Regions from separate parts of the Pantoea dispersa genome, predicted to be linked through region 2. Evidence: predicted binding sites of a transcription regulator. Region 2 holds the regulator's gene; the other holds the start of a gene.
What was found. Region 2 encodes Fur, which represses iron uptake genes when iron is present. Its sites were predicted from a motif close to ATAATAATGAGAACNACTATCAA; they were not measured.
Positions count from the first base shown of each region.

Region 1 (5,210 bases), 630 kb from region 2:
ATCGCGGTGTGCATCCGGCGGCGCCATCACCAGCTGCGCGCCGACCAGCAGCGGCCAGAAGAACTCCCACACCGAGACATCAAAGCTGCTCGGCGTTTTCTGCAGCACCACGTCATCCGCCTGCAGCGGATAACGATCCTGCATCCACAGCAGGCGATTAACGATCGCCTGATGGCCGACCAGCACGCCTTTCGGCCGGCCGGTAGAGCCGGAGGTATAGATGATGTACGCGCCATCCTGCGGCGTCGGCGCGCTGGCCGGTGCCGGTGCATATTCGGCATTATACAGGGTGTCAAAGTGCAGCTGACTGACCGGCGCGATGGCGCGGAAGCGGGCACTGAGCGCGGCAGCGGTAATCAGCGTTTTGGGCGCGGCGTCTTCCAGCATCAGCTGGAGCCGCTCGTCCGGATAGCCGGTATCCAGCGGCAGATAAGCGGCCCCGAGCGTCACAATCGCCTGCAGTGCCAGCGACAGCTGCACCGAACGCGGCAGCGCCACGGCGACGATATCACCTCGCTGCACGCCGGCCGCACTGAGATCGGCCGCCAGCGCGAATACCTGCTGCTGCATCTGGCGATAGTTCAGCTGGTGCTGCGCATCGGCCAGCGCCGGTGCGTCCGGGGTGCGCTGCGCCTGCTGCGCCAGCAGCGACGCCAGGGTTTCCGCTGGCAGCGGATGGGCGGTCTGATTGATGGCCGCAATCTGCTGCTGCTCCGCTGGCGTCAGCAGATCGAGCTCGCCCAGCGCGCGCTGCGGCTGCGCGGCCAGCTGGCTGAGCAGCAGGGCAAAGCGGCTGGCATGGCGCTGCAGCGTCTCGGCAGCATAGCGCTGCGCGTTCGCCAGCAGCTCCAGCGTCAGATCGCCGTGCTCGCTGAGGTAAATTGCGATTTCCAGATCGCGCACCGGGCCGGAGGCCAGCTGATGCGTGATGCCTTCAATGCCGGCGAAATCGAGCTGGTAGTCAAACATCTTCAGGTTGATCACCGGGCCATACAGCGGATCGCTATCGCCGGGGCGGCCGAGATCGCGCTGCACCTGTTCAGCATCGTAGCGCTGATGACGGCGCATTTTTTTCACTTCCGCGGCCAGCTGAGCGGCGAGATCGCCGAGCGTTTGTCCCGGCTGGTAATGCACCGCCATCGGCAGCACGTTAATCACCGGACCGGTGGCGCACAGCGCGGCTGAGCCGATGCGGCGCATGAAGATGAAGCCGGCAGCAAAATCATTTTGTCCGCTGAGGCGAGCCAGCCACAGCGCTACCAGCGCAAAGGCCAGATCGGCGGCGCTGTGCTGTGGATGCTGGCTGGTCAGCGTCTGGAAGCGGTGACGATCCAGCGTAACGCTGTGACGCAGCAGATCGGTGCTGGCGCTCTGACCGGCCAGCGGCAGCGGCGACAGCGAGGCGGGCGCGGGCAGGGCGCGGCCTTTTTCGCGCCAGAATTCGCCGTCACGGGTGTAAGACGCCGATTGCTGATAGCGCTGATACTCGTCAACCACGGCGCTGAACGGAATAAACGGTGTCGGCTCAGGCGGCTGGTGCTGTACGGCGGCGCTGTACAGATTGGCGATGCGGCGCGTCAGCGCGGTAAAGCTGAAGCCATCCACCACCAGATGGTGATAGCGCTGATACCAGAACCAGTGCTGTTCGCCGAGGCGGAACAGACGATGGTGCCACAGCGGTGCGCCACTCAGCACACGCAGGTCGCCCTGCATATCGGCACGCATCAGGGCGCGCGCGGCGGCAGCGGCATCCGCTTCGCTGCGCAGATCAACGATGTCTGGCAGGCTGAAAGTCTGCGGCTGCGGCCACTGCAGCGGCTCGCCGTCGATTTCGCCGAACGCCATATTCAGGGTATCGGCTTCCTGCATCCCGTCGACGATGGCCTGCGCCAGCAGCGCGCTGTTGATGTCGCCGCGCAGTTCGACAAAGTGCGCGACCGCGTAAGCGTTGTGATGGCGGCTGAGCTGGTCGGCGATCCAGATGCCAGGCTGCGCCGCCACCAGCGGCAGAGTTTGTTGGTCAATCATAGTGTCGTTCATCAGAGAATTTACTGTCGCTCCGGTTCACGTCTGGCGTGATGAATGAATTTGGATTGCGCCACAAAGCTTGCAGACCGTCGAGCAGGCCACCGCGCCAGCACAGCGCGTCATGGCCGCCCTCTACCGGCTGGTAATGCACCTGATAGCCGGCAGCGGTAAGTTGTTGTTGTAATTGTTGATTGGCTTGCAGAATCAGGCCTTCACGCTGGCCTGCCTCCAGCCAGAAACGCAGCGGCTGGCGAGGTGCCAGGCCATGGTCCAGCGCCTGCAACAGCCAGCCATGCGGGTTACCGCGCTCCGGCCACCAGAAGGAGCCGGACAGGCTGAGCGCGTTACCAAAGGTGTGGGGAAAGTGCAGCGCGGCAAACACCGCGGCCAGACCGCCGAAGCTTTGCCCGGCAACCAGCGTGCGCGCCGGCTGCGCATCGTACGGCATCCAGCGTGCCACCTGCGGCAACAGCTCCTGCTGCACCGCCTGCCAGAATTGCGGATTGCATGGCAGCTCGCGGCTGCGGTGTTCGCGATCGATGATGTCGATAAACAGGTAGACCGCCGGCGGCAGCTTGCCCGCGGCGGTCAGCTGCTGCAGTGGGCCGGCGATCGGCATCTGCTGCGCCCAGAACTGACCATCGAGCAGTATCGCCAGCGGACGCGGGCCGTGCTGCGCCTCGCCTGTGGCGTATAGCCACACCCGGCGACGATTGCCGAGCAGCGCGCTGTTCCACTGCTGCTCCTGCAGCGTCAGCGTCGGGGCGCGGCCCTCATCCACCGCACGCCACACCTGCTGGTCGGGCGCGTCAGGCAGGTGCAGCGGTGACACGCCCATGCCGCGTCCGCCGGACCAGCTGCGCAGCGGATTGAGCGCATCGGCCTGCGCGGCAGGGAATTTTTCGCGCCACCAGTGGCGCAGCGCATGCATGTCAGGCTCGCCGCTGAAATCGCTGGCCTGCCGATCCGGCATCAGGCAGTAGCTGCCGCGCCAGTGTGACGGCAGCACGGTTTGCCAGTACCAGACATCGCTACTGGCGACGCGCATCAGCGATTGCGGCGGGCGCCGCTGGTGGTGATCGGTCACGCCGGTGATGTTGATCCACACGCGCTGGGTGTGGGAGGTGGTTTCACTGCCTTGCGGATCGCGCCAGAAGAAGGTCACCAGACAGGTGCCATCCTGCTGCGGCTCAATGCGCGGAATGCCCTGAGTCTGTTGCTCCTGCCACCAGGCTTCGCTACCAATTCCATCATTTCGCCAGGTCATAGGGGCTGCCAGTCGCCGTCTGTACGGGGAGGTTTACATAGGATTGATAAATAATAATATTGATAATTATTTGCATTTGCAATAGGGTGACTGCGCTCAAAATGAGCACGCACGTTCCGTCTGGCACCCGGTAAGTCATGGGATTCAGCAAAGGATGGCCCTGCCAGGTGTGAACGGCTGCGCGATAAAGACAGGGATCTTCTCACCGGCTCGCCAGTCACTCCGCTGTGGCGCAGAACTGGCCTTCCAGGAATGAAAAAAAATGAAGCATTACTCGCGGTTAACCTTCGCTATTTTGATCGAACTGGGGCTCAGCGCCTCACTGCTCTCCGGCAGCGCCTGGGCAGCAGAGACTTCCAGCAAGACGACTTCCAGCAACGCCTCTTCTCCCGACGCCAGCGCGATGGACGGTGGCACCTTAATGGTGACGGCCCAGCAGCAGACGCTGCAGGCACCGGGGGTTTCCACCATCACCGCCGATGAGATCAAAAAGCATCCGCCGGCGCGCGATGTCTCAGAAATTATCCGTACCATGCCGGGGGTTAACCTGACCGGTAACTCGACCAGCGGCCAGCGCGGCAACAACCGTCAGATCGATATTCGCGGCATGGGACCGGAAAATACACTGATCATGGTGGACGGCATGCCGATCACCAGCCGTAACTCAGTGCGTCTCGGCTGGCGCGGTGAGCGTGATACGCGCGGCGATACCAACTGGGTGCCGCCGGAGATGATTGATCACATCGACGTGATTCGCGGGCCGGCCGCGGTGCGCTACGGTAACGGCGCGGCGGGCGGTGTGGTGAACATCATCACCAAAAAGTACAGCGATCAGCAGTGGCACGGTTCGTGGAATACCTACTTCAACGCGCCGGAACACAAATCGGAAGGGGCGACCAAACGCACCAACTTCAGCCTTGAAGGGCCGCTGGGCGACGACTTCAACTTCCGGCTGTATGGCGGCTTAGCCAAAACCCAGGCCGACGCGTACGACATCAATGAAGGGCATGCGGCAGCGCGCACCGGCAGCTATGCTGGCAGCTACCCGGCAGGCCGCGAAGGCTCGGTTAACAAAGATATCAATGCGTTGCTGAGCTGGGCGTTTGCCCCTATGCAGACGCTGGAGCTGCAGGCCGGTTACAGTCGTCAGGGCAACCTGTACGCGGGCGATACGCAGAACACCAACACTAACGCGCTGGTGAAAAGCCTGTACGGCGATGAAACCAACCGTCTGTATCGCCAGAATATTTCACTGAAATGGACCGGCGCGTGGGATAACGGCATCAGCACCAGCAGCTGGGCGCGCTACGAAAAAACCCGCAATACGCGCATCAATGAAGGTCTGGCGGGCGGCACGGAAGGGATCTTCTCCAACAGCGGGTTCAATACCATTCAGCTGGACGACGTGCTGCTGCACAGTGAAATCAGCCTGCCGTTTGAGCTGGGCGTCAATCAGACCGCGACGCTGGGCACCGAGTGGAACCAGCAGCGCATGAAAGATCCTTCGTCGACCACCCAGGCCGCCAGCAACGGCGCTGTGCCAGGCATCGCCAGCACCGGCCGCAGTCCTTATGCCCAGGCGGAGATTTTCTCCCTGTTTGCCGAAGACAACATGGAGCTGACCGACAGCACCATGCTGACGCCGGCGCTGCGCTTCGATCATCACTCCATCGTTGGCAACAACTGGAGCCCGTCGCTTAACCTGTCACAGGGGCTGGGTGATGACTTCACGCTGAAGATGGGGATTGGCCGAGCCTACAAAGCGCCGAGTCTGTACCAGACGAACCCGAACTACCTGCTGTACAGCAACGGCCAGGGCTGCGCCGCCAGCACCGGCGCCTGCTATTTGCAGGGTAATCCGAATCTGAAAGCGGAAAACAGCATCAATAAAGAAGTTGGGCTGGAGTGGAAGCAT
Region 1 is NZ_CP082346.1:3,438,560-3,443,769, reverse strand. It holds gene K7H94_RS16140 (enterobactin synthase subunit F) at 1-2,028, opposite strand, end outside; gene fes (enterochelin esterase) at 2,021-3,295, opposite strand; gene K7H94_RS16130 (TonB-dependent siderophore receptor) at 3,558-5,210, shown strand, end outside.
Region 1: the regulator Fur is predicted to act here: its motif matches at 3,349-3,371, upstream of fes (enterochelin esterase).

Region 2 (5,210 bases):
GCCTTTTTTGTTTTAAAACGACCAACAAACGGTTGTTTCCCTTCAGCGCTTTGTGGATCATACTCCGTTACTTCGTGGTACAAATCACCCGCTATTGTTTTGAGGATTTTGAGATGAGTGAGGCTGAAGCCCGCCCAACGAACTTTATTCGTCAGATCATCGACGAAGATTTGGCGAGCGGTAAGCACAACAGTGTGCATACCCGTTTCCCGCCTGAGCCCAATGGTTACCTGCATATTGGCCATGCAAAATCGATCTGCCTGAACTTTGGTATCGCACAAGATTATCAGGGGCAGTGCAACCTGCGTTTCGACGACACCAATCCGGTCAAAGAGGATATGGAGTTCGTTGAATCGATCAAGAATGATGTGCAATGGCTGGGCTTTGAGTGGAGCGGCAACATTCGTTACTCCTCTGACTACTTTGACCAACTGTTCAACTACGCGGTTGAGCTGATCAACAAAGGCCTGGCCTACGTTGACGAGCTGTCGCCAGAGCAGATCCGTGAATACCGCGGCACGCTAACCGCGCCGGGCAAAAACAGCCCGTATCGCGATCGCAGCGTGGAAGAGAACCTGGCGCTGTTCCAGAAGATGCGTGATGGCGGCTTCGAAGAGGGCAAAGCCTGTCTGCGTGCCAAAATCGACATGGCATCCAGCTTTATTGTGATGCGCGATCCGGTGCTGTACCGCATTAAATTTGCCGAACACCACCAGACTGGCAACAAGTGGTGCATCTATCCGATGTACGACTTTACCCACTGCATCTCCGATGCGCTGGAAGGCATCACCCATTCCCTGTGTACGCTGGAGTTCCAGGACAACCGTCGTCTCTACGACTGGGTGCTGGATAACATCACTATTCCGGTGCATCCGCGTCAGTACGAGTTTTCGCGCCTGAATCTGGAATATGCGGTGATGTCGAAGCGTAAGCTGACACAGCTGGTGAGCGAGAAGATTGTTGAAGGCTGGGACGATCCGCGCATGCTGACCGTATCCGGTCTGCGCCGCCGTGGCTATAGCGCGGCGTCAATCCGCGAATTCTGTCGCCGTATCGGTGTGACCAAGCAGGACAACATTGTTGAGATGGCGTCGCTGGAGTCGTGCATTCGTGACGACCTCAACGAGAACGCGCCGCGCGCCATGGCGGTGCTGGATCCGCTGAAAGTGGTGATCGAGAACCTGCCGGCCGGGCATGAAGAAATCATCAGCATGCCGAACCATCCGAACAAGCCGGAGATGGGCACGCGTGAGGTGCCGTTCAGCCGTGAGGTGTGGATCGATCGCGCCGACTTCCGTGAAGAGGCCAACAAGCAGTACAAACGTCTGGTGCTGGGTAAAGAAGTTCGTCTGCGCAACGCTTATGTCATTCGTGCCGAGCGCGTGGCGAAAGATGAAGCCGGCAACATCACCTGCATCTACGCTACCTGCGATGTCGACACCCTGAGCAAAGATCCGGCCGATGGCCGCAAGGTGAAAGGCGTTATCCATTGGGTGTCGGCGATTCACGCGCTGCCTGCCGAATTCCGCCTGTACGATCGTCTGTTCAGCGTGCCAAACCCGGGCGCGGCCGAGGATTTCCTCACCACCATTAACCCGAACTCGCTGGAGATCAAACAGGGCTTCGTTGAGCCGGGTCTGCGTGCCGCCAGCGCGCTGGCGCCGTATCAGTTTGAGCGCGAAGGTTACTTCTGCGCTGACAGCGTGTACTCGCAGCCGTCGAAACTGGTGTTCAACCGCACTGTGGGTCTGCGTGATACCTGGGCAAAAATCGGCGAATAATTTTACTGCTTGATAGCACGATATGATCAGCAAAGGGCGAGCAATCGCCCTTTTTTATTGCCCGTTATCTGCAAACGGGAATCGATTATGCTGAACCAGACAAAAAACAGTAATTACGCGCGATTACGACTAATCTGACTTTAATAAAATTAACTAATTTACCCGTGTGAAATCGTTATTTTCAGGTAGGCTATGCGCTCTTAAATGTTGCTGTGCGGGTTAGCGAAGGAAGAAAAATGACAAGTCTCGCTCTGGAAGCCAAACATAGCGTGGTGGTTTTACATCAGCTTATCGAACGTATTTTTAATCAGACCGAAGGCAGCGATGACAGTATGGATCTGCTGCTGTCGCACTTTCATCCCGACTTCAAAATGGTGACGCCGCAAGGCAAACAGCTCGATCTCAATGACACTGAAACCCTGTTTCGCAAACTGCACGGGCAGCGGGAAGGGATGCGAATCGCCACCAGTGAGCATGCCATCATTTCCCAGCAGCAGCAGGAAGTGACCATTCAGTATCACGAACTGCAAATGCTCAACGGCAACAACCAGACCCGCATTTCGCTGGCGGTGCTGGACTGCAGCACGTCGGTTCCGCGCTGGCGCTATTTGCAGGAAACGCTGGTCGCCTGAACACAGCCATAAAAAAACCGGTGCCTGGCACCGGTTTTTTTATACTGCATAGCATATTCAATTACTGATCGTGGAGCGTCTCGTCTTCGCGGCAGTCTCCCAGCGCACAGTGGCCGTACAGATACAGGCTGTGGTTGCTGAGTTTGATACCGTGGCGTGTTGCAATCTCACGCTGACGCGTTTCGATAGATTCATCGCTAAACTCGATCACTTTGCCGCAGTCGAGGCAAATCAGGTGATCGTGGTGATGCTGCTGGGTCAGTTCGAACACGGATTTCCCGCCTTCGAAGTTATGACGCGTCACGATGCCGGCGTCGTCAAACTGGTTCAGAACACGGTATACCGTCGCCAGACCAATCTCTTCGCCCATGTCGATCAGGCGTTTGTACAAATCTTCCGCACTGACATGATGGGACTCGGGTCCGGGTCCCTGAAGCACTTCCAGAATCTTCAGTCTGGGCAGCGTGACTTTCAGGCCAGCCTTTTTCAATGCGGAGTTGTTGTCAGTCATGCGGATATTGTCCTGTTACTTTGCTAGTCACTTACGGCGCAAAGGCCTTGAATGTGTGGTCAACGCGCATTCTCATTTGCGTCTCATTATAGAGCTCAGCCTGCGAAATGAAAACCGGCTGCGGCGGACAATTCCCCGGATGCTGTAAGGAGAAATGTCGTGAGCCTCAGCGGGATCGTGCAGATCGATGTTCCTTTTCGCGCAGTCTCAGTCTGATGCCCGAGGAATAAGCAGATGACCGTTGCGGGTATTCTACAGAATTGAGGGAAAAAGTTAAAAAACCGTAGCTATTATTTTTATAGGTAATTCCATTGCCCGATGTGAGCCAGCGCCCACATCGGACAGGAAAGCATCAGGCTTCGATGATCGCCTGCAGCTGCAGCTCATCAAAGATCTGCTTAACCCATTTGTCGACGCGCTCGTTAGTCAGTTCAGGCTGACGATCTTCATCAATGGCGAGGCCGAGGAAGTGTTTGTCGTCTGCCAGACCTTTAGAGGCTTCGAAGTGGTAACCTTCGGTTGGCCAGTGGCCCACAATCACTGCGCCGTTTGGCTCAATGATGTCGCGAATGGTGCCCATCGCGTCACAGAAGTACTCGGCATAATCTTCCTGATCGCCGCAGCCAAACAGCGCTACCAGCTTACCGTTGAAATCAATCTCTTCCAGCGTCGGGAAGAAGTCATCCCAGTCGCACTGGGCTTCACCGTAGTACCAGGTCGGAATACCCAGCAGCAGAATATCGAATGCTTCGAGATCTTCTTTGGTGCTCTTAGCAATGTCATGCACTTCGGCGACATCTTTACCCAGTTGTTTCTGGATCATTTTTGCAATGTTTTCAGTGTTGCCGGTATCGCTGCCGAAGAAAATGCCTACGATTGCCATGGAGTGAGTAACCTCTTAAATCCTGATTGTGAAAGTAAGTCAGAAGACGACACAGTTATGCGAATGATAGCAGACCGGCGAAAAGCGCGGAATGTGTAAAGCGCTGAGTTTGTGTTCCAGCGTGCGGTCTGCGCACGTTACGCCAGTTTGAGCTGCGCCAGCAGCATTTGTTCAATCAGTTCACTGCGGCTGATGTTCTGCTGCTCGGCCAGCGTATTAAGCGCGTCGACCGCTTCGCTGGACATTTTCAGCTCAACGCGGCGCAGGCCGCGCACCCGGTCGCGCTTCAGCTGGTTGCGCTTATTAATGCGCAGCTGCTCATCACGCGACAGCGGACTGGTTTTAGGGCGACCGGGACGCCGCTCGTCTGCGAAGAGATCGAGCGTGGTACGATCTGTCTGTTCTTTTGCCATGGTTTGTGAAACTGCGTGGGCGCGAACGGCGGAAAGGCGCTGCGCGATTTAAACATTTATCGGCCCGACCGCGGCGAAAAAAGCATCCGCGGCAAATTTTTAGCGCGACATCATACTCCAGCGCCCGGCGCGACGCCAACCCTAAACCGCCCGTAGCAAGCTTTTGCTTTTACAGGTTAAAAAAGCGGCGCACCGCGCGCAGTACGGCATCGGGTTTTTCGGCATGCACCCAGTGGCCGGCACCGCTGATAATGTGCGCCTGCGCCTGCGGGAACTGGCGCAGCAGCGCATCACGGTGCTGATTGTCCAGATAGGGTGAATCACCGCCGCGAATAAACAGCGCCGGATGAGGCCACGCGGGCACCTCCTGCCAGCCGGAGAGCACCGGATAATTGTCCCATAACACCGGCACGTTAAAGCGCCATTCGCCTTCATGGAAAGATTTCAGAATGAACTGAATCACGCCTTCTTCGCGCACGTGTTCACGCATCACGTCGGCCGCAGCGCTGCGGCGCGTGACGCCAGCTGCACTGACCGCGCGGATTGCCGCGAAGATCTCATCGTGGCGTCGCGTCTGGTAATCCACCGGCGCGATATCGATCAGCACCATTTTGCCAATTCGTTCGGGCGCAACGGCGCTCAGCGCCATGGCAATTTTGCCGCCCATTGAGTGGCCGATAACATCAACCCGTTCGATGTGGTGCGCATTCAGCGTATCGACCATATCCTGCGCCAGCGCAGCGTAGTGCATCTCTTCGCTGCGCGGTGACAGGCCGTGGTTACGGACATCCACCTGCAGCGTGGGTCGTGCATCGCGCACGCCGCGCGCCAGTACGCCGAGGTTATCCAGGCTACCAAACAGGCCATGAATTAACAGAATGGGCTGGGCATCAGGGGCAGATTGTTCAGTTTGCAGACGGGCGTTCAAAATCATGGCTAAAGTTCTTTCGGTTGAGACCTGGGCTTAGGGTATCATGGATTCACCTGTCC
Region 2 is NZ_CP082346.1:2,810,315-2,815,524, reverse strand. It holds gene glnS (glutamine--tRNA ligase) at 114-1,781, shown strand; gene K7H94_RS13145 (hypothetical protein) at 2,018-2,413, shown strand; gene fur (ferric iron uptake transcriptional regulator) at 2,475-2,924, opposite strand; gene fldA (flavodoxin FldA) at 3,277-3,807, opposite strand; gene ybfE (LexA regulated protein) at 3,945-4,220, opposite strand; gene ybfF (esterase) at 4,390-5,154, opposite strand.